One region of the Bradyrhizobium sp. SZCCHNR1051 genome, then DNA from elsewhere that is predicted to be linked to it. Evidence: predicted binding sites of a transcription regulator. Region 1 holds the regulator's gene; the other holds the start of a gene.
What was found. Region 1 encodes PhoB, which activates phosphate uptake and scavenging genes when phosphate is short. Its sites were predicted from a motif close to TGTCATNNANCTGTCAT; they were not measured.
Positions count from the first base shown of each region.

Region 1 (5,800 bases):
TCCGGATGCGCCGGCCAAGGTGACCGCGCGCAACCTCAACTTCTACTACGGCGACCATCACGCGCTGAAGAACATCAACCTGTCGCTGGGCACCAACCGCGTCACCGCGTTCATCGGCCCGTCCGGCTGCGGCAAGTCCACGCTGCTGCGCATCTTCAACCGGATGTACGATCTCTATCCGGGCCAGCGGGCGACCGGGCAGCTGATGCTCGACAACACCAACATCCTCGATCCCAAGCTCGATCTGAATCTGCTGCGCGCCCGGGTCGGCATGGTGTTCCAGAAGCCGACGCCGTTCCCGATGACGATCTACGAGAACATCGCCTTTGGCATCCGCCTCTATGAGAAGATATCGAAGTCGGAGATGGACGACCGGGTCGAGAAGGCGCTGCGCGGCGGTGCGCTGTGGAACGAGGTCAAGGACAAGCTCAACGCCTCGGGCCTGTCGCTGTCCGGCGGCCAGCAGCAGCGACTGTGCATCGCGCGCACCGTGGCGGTCCGGCCGGAGGTGATCTTGTTCGACGAGCCGTGCTCGGCGCTCGATCCGATCTCGACCGCCAAGGTCGAGGAGCTGATCCAGGAGCTCGCCGAAAACTACACAATCGCCATCGTGACGCATAACATGCAGCAGGCGGCGCGCGTCTCCGACAAGACCGCCTTCATGTATCTCGGCGAGCTGATCGAGTTCGACGACACCAGCAAGATCTTCACCTCGCCGAGTGATCGGCGGACCCAGGATTACATCACCGGCCGGTTCGGCTGACGCCGACGACATTGTCTTCAGGAGATCATCATGGCCAGTGAACATACCGCCAAGGCGTTCGACAGCGATCTGCAGGACCTCACCCGTCTGGTATCGGAGATGGGCGGCCTCGCGGAGCGGCTGATCGTCGATTCCGTCGATGCGCTGGTGCGGCGCGACATCGCGCTCGGCCAGAAGGTGGTCGCCACCGACGCCGAGGTCGACAAGCTGCAGCGCATCATCGAGGAGCGCGCCGTGCTCACGATCGCCCGTCGCCAGCCGATGGCGGTCGACCTGCGCGAGATCGTCGGCGCGATGCGCGTGGCGACCGATCTGGAGCGCATCGGCGACCTCGCCAAGAACATCGGCAAGCGCGTCGCGGCGCTGGAGAGCGACTTCCATCCGCTGAAGCTGATCCGCGGCCTCGAGCACATGACCGATCTGGTGCAGTCGCAGGTCAAGACGGTGCTGGACGCCTATGCCGCGCATGACCTGCCGGCGGCGATGACGGTGTGGAAGGGCGACGAGGAAGTCGACGCCATCTGCACCTCGCTGTTCCGCGAACTCCTGACCTACATGATGGAGGATCCGCGCAACATCTCGTTCTGCATCCACCTGATGTTCTGCGCCAAGAACATCGAGCGCATCGGCGATCACGCGACCAACATCGCCGAGACTGTATTCTATATGATCGAAGGCCAGCAGATCATGGACAAGCGCCCGAAGGGCGACATGACGAGCTTCGCATCGACGATTCCCGGTAACTAAGAGAGACGGTTCAGACATGGGCGCCCGAATTCTGGTGGTGGAGGACGAGGAGGCGCTGACGACGCTGCTGCGCTACAACCTCGAGGCCGAAGGCTACGAGGTCGAGACCGTGGCGCGCGGCGATGAGGCTGACACGCGGCTGAAGGAGCGCGTTCCGGATCTCGTCGTGCTCGACTGGATGCTGCCGGGCCTCTCCGGCATCGAGCTGTGCCGCCGCCTGCGCGCGCGCTCCGAGACCCGGCAACTGCCGATCATCATGCTGACGGCGCGCGGCGAGGAGAGCGAGCGCGTGCGCGGACTCGCCACCGGTGCCGACGACTACATCGTCAAGCCGTTCTCGGTGCCGGAGCTCCTGGCGCGCGTGAAAGGCCTGCTGCGGCGGGCGAGCCCGGAGCGGCTGGCGACCGTGCTGTCCTATGGCGACATCGAGCTCGACCGCGAGAAGCGCCGCGTGGCGCGCTCGGGGCGGCCGATCGATCTCGGCCCGACCGAATACCGCCTGCTCGAATTCTTCCTCGAGCACCCCGGCCGCGTGTTCAGCCGCGAACAGCTGCTCGACAGCGTCTGGGGCCGCGACATCTACATCGACGAGCGCACCGTCGACGTCCATATCGGCCGCCTGCGCAAGCTGCTCAATCCCGGCCGCGAGCAGGACCCGATCCGCACCGTGCGCGGCGCCGGTTATGCGCTCGATGATCGCTTCGCCAAGAGCGAGCAGGTGTAAGGGGCGATCGGGCGTGAGGATGAAGCAGGTGTGAGGCGCGAGCGGGCCCGATTGAGGAGATCGCGGTCCGCTTTCCGCCACGCCGCCGCCGTCTTGATCGTGTCTGCTTCGTGGCCCGTCACGATGTTTCGGTCCCAGCGGACGCCCTTGATCAAGACCATCATCATATCTCTTGTCATGCTGCTCGGCAGCCTGGCGGGCGCCCCGGCCGCCGAGCTCGAAGACGCGGTCGCGGCGGCAGGCAACGGGCAGCATGCGGCGGCGATGCGACGGCTGCTGCCGCTGGCCGCCAAGGGCGATGCGCGGGCGCAGTTCGACGTCGGCTTCATGCAGGCGTTCGGCTGGGGCGTGCCGCGTAATCCGAGCGAGGCGCTGGCCTGGTACCGCAAGGCCGCCGATCAGGGGCTAGCCGTCGCGCAACATTATCTCGGCATCGCCTACGTCAATGGCGAGGGTGTTGCGAGCAATTACGGCGAAGCCAGTCGCTGGTTCAGCCGCGCCGCGGCGCAGGGCTTCGCGCAGTCGCAATACATGCTCGGCCTGATGCTGCTCGACGGCCGTGGCGCAAAGCAGGACGTCGTGCAGGGTTATGCCTGGCTGGTGATGGCCGGCCGCAACGGCGTGCGATCGGCCGGCCGCGACGTGCAGCGGGTCAGGTTGACCGAGCCGCAGCGCGTCCAGGCCCAGAGCGCCATTGCGTCCTGGCAGCCGAAACCGGAATCGGCGGAGGCGGGCATTGCCACTCCGCGTCCGGAGCAACTGCTCGGGCTCGATCGCCACATCGGCGAGGTCGTCGATCCCACCTCCTGGCCGGCGTCGTCGATCGGCGTCGTCACCGTCGCGCAATACTCGAGCGGCGGCTGGTGCACCGGCACCCTGGTGGCGCCGCGCGTCGTGCTCACCGCCGCGCATTGCGTGTTCAACGGCGTGGCGCAGGTCAGCCCCGGCAATGTCCGCTTCCTGGCCGGCATGAACCGTGGCACGCCGGCGGCATCGTCGGTCGCCGACAAGCTGATCGTGGCGCCCGATTTCGTGCCGACCCGGCACGACAGATGGTCGCTCGACCGCTCGCCCGCCGATTGGGCGCTGATCGTGCTGAAGGACGCGCTGCCGTCGAAGCCGGTGGCGGTCAAGGCGCTGACCCGCGAGGAGCTCGCGGCTGCGACCACGGCCGGAACCATCTCCGAGATCGGCTATGGCCAGGAGCGGCGCTATTCGCCGACCGGCCAGCGCAATTGCAGCGCCGGCATGACCGGGGATGCCCGGCTGTTGACAGTGCATTGCCTGGCCAATTTCGGCTATTCGGGCTCGCCGATCCTCGCCGAGGTCGGCGGGGAGCCGGCCGTGGTCGGCATCTTCTCGGCGTTCCACGAGGAGACCCGGCTGATGTTCGCCGCCCCCGCGAGCCAGTTCGAGGCGGTCGTGCGGCGCGAGATCGCGGCACAGAGTGCCTCGGCGCGGTGAGGGAAGGAGGGGGCGAGAGGGACGAGGTCCCCGCCGCTGGTCATGATCTGTGCGTGACTGGATAGCGGGTTGCCAAGCGAGAGGGCAATCCGGGAAGCGCCGCCCAGGTTTTCCTGCAGCTTTTGCCTGCAGCGGGGGCTTTACCGAACTGGCCTGGCTCTTGCTATAGTCCGAGTATGACGATTGTTCCAATTGATCATCCTCGGGCCGCGCGGCTGCTGTGGTGGCGGTCGCAGCCCGGCCGGACCGTCGCGCTCGTCGCCGGGCTGGTCGCGGCCAACGCGCTCGCCTGGGCCTGGGCATTCGCGCTCTACGCCGACCGGCCCGCCATCGTCGGCACCGCGATGCTGGCTTGGCTGCTCGGACTGCGCCATGCGGTCGATGCGGATCACATCGCGGCGATCGACAACGTCGTGCGGAAGCTGGTGCAGGACGGTAGCGCCCCGCGCGCCGCCGGCCTCTATTTTGCGCTCGGCCATTCCAGCGTCGTCGTCATCGCCACCATCGTCGTGAGCCTCATCGCCGGCGCCGACCTCCTGGATGAAGAGAGTGCGATCAGGGCGATCGGCGGCGTCATCGGCACGTCGGTATCGGCCGGCTTCCTGCTGCTTATCGCGTTGGCGAACCTCATTCTGTTCGTGAACCTCTGGCGCCGCGCCGCACAGCCGCAGTCCGAGATGGAAACAGCCGGAAACAGCGGACGGGGCATCCTCATCCGCCTGCTGCGCCCCGTGCTCCGCCTGGTGGGACGCGCCTGGCACATGTATCCGCTCGGCTTCCTGTTCGGTCTCGGCTTCGACACCGCGAGCGAGATCGGGCTTCTCAGCCTGTCGGCGACCGAGGCTGCGCGCGGCGCGAGCCTCGTCCATGTGCTGGTATTCCCGGCGCTGTTCGCGGCTGCGATGGCCACCGTCGACACCGCCGACAGCATGCTGATGGTCGGCGCCTATCGCTGGGCGCTGACCGATCCCGCACGCAAGCTGCGCTATAACCTCGTGATCACCGGCGCATCCGTTGCGATCGCGCTGGTGATCGGCAGCTTCGAGGCGTTCACGCTGTTGGCGCAGCGGCTTGGCCTGACGGGGGGATGGGCTGACGTCGCCACCGCGCTGGGCGGCGACCTCGCCAATCTCGGGCTCGTCGCGATCGGCGTGTTCGGACTGATCTGGGCGGTCGCCATGCTGCTCGGTCGCAGTCAGCGCGGTTCCGAGGCGACGCCCGGCGAAGCGCTTGCCAGCGTTCGTGCGGGGGCGCTAAACCCGCCGGCGATACGAAGCGGAACGCATAAGACGGGCTAGGAGCGGGGCCTCATGATGGTCGGCTCGGAGGGAACGATCAGGATGCTGTGGCTGCAGGGCGCGAGCTGCGGCGGCTGCACGATGTCGATCCTGGAAAGCGGCGCGTCCGGCTGGTTTGACGAATTGCGCCAATCCGGCATCGATCTGGTGTGGCATCCCTCCGTCAGCGAGCAGACAGGGGACGAGGTCGTGGAGCTGTTAGAGGCGATCCGCGACGGCCGCGAGCGGCTCGATCTGCTGGTGCTCGAAGGCTCGGTGGCGCGAGGCCCCGGTCTGAGCGGCCGCTTCAACATGCTCGCCGGCACCAACCGCTCGATCTATCACTGGCTGCTCGATCTGGCGCCGCTGGCCGACTACGTCGTCGCCGTCGGCAGCTGCGCCGCCTATGGCGGCATTCCCGCGGCTGGCATCAATCCGACCGATGCGGTCGGACTGCAGTTCGAGGGCAGCGATATCGGCGGCGCGCTTGGCGCGGCCTTCCGCTCGAAACGCGGGCTGCCGGTGATCAACGTCGCAGGCTGTGCGCCGCATCCGGGCTGGATGATGGAGAGCCTGCTGGCGCTTACCTCGGGCGATCTGACGGCAGACGGTCTCGACGCGGTCGGCCGTCCGACCTTCATCGCCAACCACCTCGCTCATCACGGCTGCTCGCGCAACGAGTTCTACGAGTTCAAGGCGAGCGCGGAGACGATGTCGGAGCGCGGCTGCCTGATGGAGCATCTCGGCTGCCGCGCAACGCAGGCGGTCGGCGACTGCAATCAGCGCTCGTGGAACGGCGGCGGCTCCTGCACCAAGGGCGGTTAT
Region 1 is NZ_JAUEYJ010000017.1:51,693-57,492, reverse strand. Features, by position in the region: gene pstB (phosphate ABC transporter ATP-binding protein PstB) at 1-763, shown strand, start outside; gene phoU (phosphate signaling complex protein PhoU) at 794-1,510, shown strand; gene phoB (phosphate regulon transcriptional regulator PhoB) at 1,527-2,234, shown strand; gene QW868_RS21120 (trypsin-like serine protease) at 2,382-3,698, shown strand; gene QW868_RS21115 (HoxN/HupN/NixA family nickel/cobalt transporter) at 3,875-4,996, shown strand; gene QW868_RS21110 (HupU protein) at 5,012-5,800, shown strand, end outside.

Region 2 (5,800 bases), on a different contig from region 1:
GCCCGGACGGCCGCTCGCATCCGCGGCGATCGCGAGATTGGCGGCCGCGCAGCCCAGGCTGACGAACAGATGATGGTCGTCCGGATCGACCACCGGCGTGCGGCGTGACGGATCGGGCATGATCTCGATCGCATCCTGCGCTACGCGAAAGCGCCAGGGCTGCGTGTTGTGGCTGTTGGCTGCAAGCGTCGCGTAGCGGATCACCGAAGTGATATCGGGCGACAGCGGCGCGCGCAGTCGGGCGCTATACGTCTCATAGTCGTGCATCGTCCCCGTGATCGCGCGCCAGGATGCAGCGCCGAGCATGGCGGCAGCAATCGCGCTCCCCGTTCCTAACAATACCGTTCGCCGGTTCATAGCAAACACGCCTGCATGTTCCGCTGCAATCGAGCCAAAGATGACAATACGCCGGCATCGCATCGGCGCGTTGTTGCAGATCAAGGCCGCCGCAGTCGGCAAAAAAGTTCGAAGACACGCTGTTGACAGCCCCAACAAAGCGGCGTATGTCCCGCGGCCTCGCGAGCGACTGCGCCCGCGACAAACATGAGCGAGACGATGTCCTTCGGCTACGAACACTTCATCCGCACGTCCAACGGCGTCATGCCGGTGGATGGCGCACGCCATGCTCGGGGGAGCGGTCTTGCTTGAGGCAAGATCAACAGTCCGCATCACACGGACCCTCCCGAGCCAGCCGCTCCGGAGGGTTTTTTGTTGCCCTCACGCGAGCGGCCTGCACGGCGAAACCAACGGAAGTCCCGGCTGTCAGCCGGAACGGGAGACCCGGATCCCGGGGCTCGCGCAGGTGATGCGCGTGCCCGAGCGCGCGGGGCCTGTCGGAGGGAACGAGGCGGCAACGCCGGACACCGATGGCAGAGCGAGCTTCCTTGGAGCTCGCAACATGCGGCGCAAACGCGCGCCGCAGACAAGCTATTTGAATTCCCGGTCGTTCGCGGCCGGGAGCTGCTGGTGGTGAAGGTGTCGGCTCCTTCGTACCATTGGTGATGCGGGTTCGAATCCCGCCTATGGCGTCACGTACCGTGGAGGCGGCCATGCGAGGGCCGTCGAGTCGCGGGTTTCGGTTGTTCTTCTTTCGGATGACCTGCGTTGGCGTCATTGATCGCCGAGACCGCCTGTTCCCCAGCATGCCATCAACGCCACTCGGCGACCGCCGGGCGGGCAAGGCGGTGGTGAAGATGTCTGTTACTTCGTTGAAACCGAGCGCCCCATTGGGGCAGCAACAGCATCGCCTATTCCCCGCCGACCGCATCCACGAGCCGTGGTGAAGACGACTGTTACTTCGCCTTCCACGCCAGAGGTCGCGGGTTCGACTCCCGCCCGGCGCCATGCCGGTAGCTCAGAGGTCAGAGCGCTGTCCGGTCCATCAGCGACCGGGTCTCAGCCGTCGCCTGTTCCCGGCTCGTGATCCATCTCAACTGATCGTCTTCGAACAGGCGGTCAGATCGTTGCGGCGCAGACGTCTGCTGCGCCACCTTCTTCCACGTGCCGTGGTGAAGAGTGCTGATACTTCGATTGCTAATCGAGAGGTCGTGGGTTCGAGTCCCATCCGGCGTTCCATGCGCCGGTAGCTCAGCGGCAGAGCACTATCCGCTCCACGCGAGTGGAGCGGAGCTCAGCATTCGCCCGTTCCCTGCGCGTGGTCATCTGTGACGCGTGGTCTCCGCACGAGATCACGCGTGACGTCCCTTCCACCCGTCATCAACCAAGATCAACCCAGAGAGGAGGCCATCATGGTCAGGCTCAACAAGTTCCTGCGCGCCTTCACCCATGAGGGTGCGCCGTCCCGGCAGCTCGCGCCCGAGCAGGCACTGCAGCGTACGCTGCTGAGCTGCCTGCTGTGGGAGGACCAGTTCTACGAGGACGGTGTGTCGGTCGCCGAGCGCATCAAGGCGCTGGTGCCGCAGGTCGCGCCGCGCGAGGCGGCGCAGCTCGCGGTCCGCGCGCGCGAGGAGATGAAGCTGCGGCACGCGCCGCTGCTCGTCGCCCGCGAGATGGCGCGGCTGCCGGAGCACCGTGCGCTGGTCGCCGAGACGCTGGCGCGCATCATCCAGCGGCCGGACGAGATGACCGAGCTGCTCGCTATCTATTGGGCGGACTCGCTGGGTCCGCAGCAGCAGCGCAGGCGGCAGCCGGTGTCGGCGCAGGTCAAGAAGGGGCTGGCGAAGGCGTTCACGAAGTTCGACGCCTATCAGCTCGCGAAGTATGACCGCGAAGGACCGGTGCGGCTCCGCGACGTCCTGTTCCTGGTGCACGCCAAGCCCAGGGATGCCGCCCAGGAGGCGGTGTGGAAGCAGCTCGCCGCAAGCGAGCTGCCCTCGCCCAACACCTGGGAGGTCGCGCTGTCGAAGGGCGCGGACAAGCGCGCAAGCTTCGAGCGGCTGCTCGCCGAGAAGCGGCTCGGAGCGCTGGCGCTGTTGCGCAACCTGCGCCTGATGCGAGAGGTCGGGGTGCCGCGGGCAACCATCGCGGCCGCGATCGAGACGATGCGGACGGACAGGATCCTGCCGTATCGGTTCATCACGGCGGCGCGGCATGCGCCGGACTTCGAGCCCGAGCTCGAGCAGGCGATGCTGGGCGCGATCAAGGGCTACGCGCGGCTGCCAGGTCGCACGCGGCTCCTGATCGACGTCTCGGGATCGATGTTCGCAAAGCTGTCCGCGCAGTCAGAGATGACGCGCGCGGAGGCTGCGTGCGGGCTCGCGATCCTCGCCCGCGAGGTCTGCGACGAGGTGGAGATCTTCACGTTCAGCGACAAGATCGTGAAGGTGCCGCCGCGCCGTGGCTTTGCGCTGCGCGATGCGATCCTCGGGTCGCAGCCGCATTCCGGGACCTATCTCGGCCGTGCGGTCGGCGAGATCGACCGCAAGGGAGACCGCCTGATCGTCTTCACCGACGAGCAGAGCCACGATGCGGTGCCGTCGCCCAAGGCGCGCGGGACCATGGTCAACGTGGCGTCGTACCAGCACGGGGTCGGTTACGGACCCTGGACGCGGGTCGACGGCTTCTCCGAGGCCGTGATCGCCTGGATCGCGGCGCAGGAGGAGACGCTGCGAGGCGCCACCCTGCACTGACGACAACGGACCCGGACGCGTCACAGACGCGCCCGGGTCCCCTTCCCATGCTGCGCGGTTACGGCCGGCTCGATTGATCTCTTTGCGGAGCGTGCTTCAGGAGCGGCGCCACCGTTTCGATCTCGTCCGTCATCACGCCCCCAGCGAAGTTCTTGGGCAACTGGGCGATGTCGTCCGGCGAATCCAGTCCGGTGGAGAATGTCTCGCCATGATAGGCACCGACCACGAAGACGCTGCTTCCTCCTTGTGCCATGCGCTCGAGGAAACGGTCTGGCCAGCCCCAGAGCCACGGCGCGACATTGACCGGGACCAGCACCATCATGTTCCGGCATGCGGACGGCACCAGCCCCGTCCAGCCATATCCGATATATCGCAGCAGGCAGCTCTTCAGCATGCCGCGCGACATCACCTTCAGCCCCGGCTGCGCCGCCCTGAGCGCCGCGATCGGCGCATCGCCACCATACACCATCAGCCGCCCGCGTTGCGCAGCGTCGATCGGTGCAAGTGCCGCGGCAAGCAGCCGGCCTTCCGCCGGATCATTGCTCTTGACGTTGATCAGGAACGACTTGTCCGGAAAGGTCGCGAGCACGTCGTCCAGCGACGGCATCAGGCCGACGCCCTTTCCGCGGAATGGATAGGTGCGGCCGCCATCGGCGGTGTAGCCATAACCGATGTCGAGCTGCCGCAACGCCGTCATCGCATGCTCGCGCGTGACGCCCTTGCCATCGGTGCGACAGTCGAGCGTCCAGTCATGGAACACCGCGAACTGGCCATCGGTGGTTGGGTGCACGTCGAATTCCACGATATCGGCGCCGGCCAGGAAGCTCGCGCGCATGGAGGCGATGGTGTTCTCGAGATAGTCATGCGTCGGCGGCAGCATCCGCGCCGCAGTGCAGGTTTCGCTCGTCAGGCCGGTGCGATCGAACTGCTGTGACACACCTCGATGAGCCAGGAGATGCAGCCGCCCAGCCTCCTTTGTCACCTGCAGATTGGCGTTGTTGAAGAACATGAAGCCGGCGCAGATCAGCACCAGCAGCCCGGCGATTTTCAGGACTCTGCTCATGCGAAGTCAATTCCATGACGATTCGAGCCGAATTGCGTCCCTGCCCTCGTTCTCCGCAAGAGTCGTCCTGCGGAGATGGCGTACCTTTTGTCCAGCGCTCCCAGATCCGATGCGAAAGCGAATGCGAGAACGGCCACCGCCAAACTTTGGCTTCGAAGCACTGGATCGTTGTTTCCTCATCCGGTATCTGACCTCATGTACCTGTCCATCGCCACCACCCATCAGCCCGCCACCGATCTCGGCTACCTACTCAACAAGCATCCGGAGCGGCTGCACGAGCTCGCGCTCACCTATGGCAAGGCGCTGATCTTCTATCCCGAGGCCAGCGAGAGCCGCTGCGAGGCGGTGCTGATGCTCGACGTCGATCCGATCGGGCTCGTGCGCGGCAAGGGGCAGAGCGATGGCCTGCTCGACCAATATGTCAACGACCGCCCCTACGCGGCGTCGTCCTTCCTCTCTGTCGCGCTCAACAAGGCATTCCGGACCGCGATGAACGGCGTCAGCAGCGCGCGCCAGGAGCTCGCCGACAGCGCCATTGCGCTCGAGGCGGTGGTGACGCCCCTGCCCCTGCGCGGCGGCGAAGCCGTGCTGCGGCAATTGTTCGAGCCGCTCGGCTGGCAGGTCGATCTCGCCGCGATCCCGGGGCCGCAGGGCGACGCGTCGAGCCGCTACGTCCGGCTCACGCTGCGCGGCACCGCGCGGCTCAGCGCGCTCCTCAATCATCTCTACGTGCTGATCCCCGTGATGGACGACGCCAAGCACTATTGGGTCGGCGACGAGGAGATCGACAAGCTGCTCAAGCGCGGCGAAGGCTGGCTCGACACGCATCCTGCGAGGGAGCTGATCGTGCGCCGCTATCTGCGCCACCGCGGCGTACTCGCACGCGCGGCTTTGGAACGCCTTGCGCCCGAGACGCAGGACGACGCGCTGGAGCCGGAGGCGCGCAGCGAGTCCGAGGACACGCTGGAACGGCCGATCCGGCTCAACGACCTGCGGATGGAAGCGGTCGTCGACGCGCTGCGCACGAGCGGCGCCAAGGCCATCGCCGACCTCGGCTGCGGCGAAGGCAAGCTGCTGCAGCTCCTCGTGCGTGAGCGCTGGGTGACCCGGCTGATCGGGCTCGATCCTGCCGCGCATGAGCTGGAGCGCGCGTCCAGGCGACTGAAGCTGGGATGGCCAGGCGGCCCGCCCGAAGGCCGCGTCACGCTTCTCCACGGCTCGCTGACCTATCGCGACGACCGCTGGGCCGGCGTCGATGCCGCTGCATTGGTCGAGGTGATCGAGCATCTCGATCCCGACCGGCTGCCGCTGGTCGAGCGCGTCGTGTTCGGTGCAGCGCGTCCGCGCGCCGTGATCGTGACCACGCCGAACGCCGACTACAATGCGCTGTTTTCGAGCCTGCCCGCAGGCCAGTTCCGCCACCGCGACCATCGCTTCGAATGGAGCCGTGCCGAGTTCGCCGCCTGGGCCGAGCGCATCTGCGCAGCCTTCACCTATCAGGTCGCCTTCTCCGGTATCGGCCACCATGACGAGACCTTCGGCGCGCCGACCCAGATGGCCGTCTTCACCCGCTGAGCAATTCCATGAACATCGACATCCCCGACTTCTCGCTGGTCGTATTGATCGGCTCGACCGGCTCCGGCAAGTC
Region 2 is NZ_JAUEYJ010000027.1:3,051-8,850, reverse strand. Features, by position in the region: gene QW868_RS28525 (Acg family FMN-binding oxidoreductase) at 1-357, opposite strand, end outside; tRNA gene QW868_RS28520 (tRNA-Ser) at 1,499-1,575, shown strand; gene QW868_RS28515 (TROVE domain-containing protein) at 1,749-3,089, shown strand; gene QW868_RS28510 (glycerophosphodiester phosphodiesterase family protein) at 3,148-4,152, opposite strand; gene QW868_RS28505 (3' terminal RNA ribose 2'-O-methyltransferase Hen1) at 4,348-5,727, shown strand; gene QW868_RS28500 (polynucleotide kinase-phosphatase) at 5,736-5,800, shown strand, end outside.
Region 2: QW868_RS28510 (glycerophosphodiester phosphodiesterase family protein) is a predicted target of PhoB. The motif match lies at 4,156-4,172, and genes of this name have one in related genera.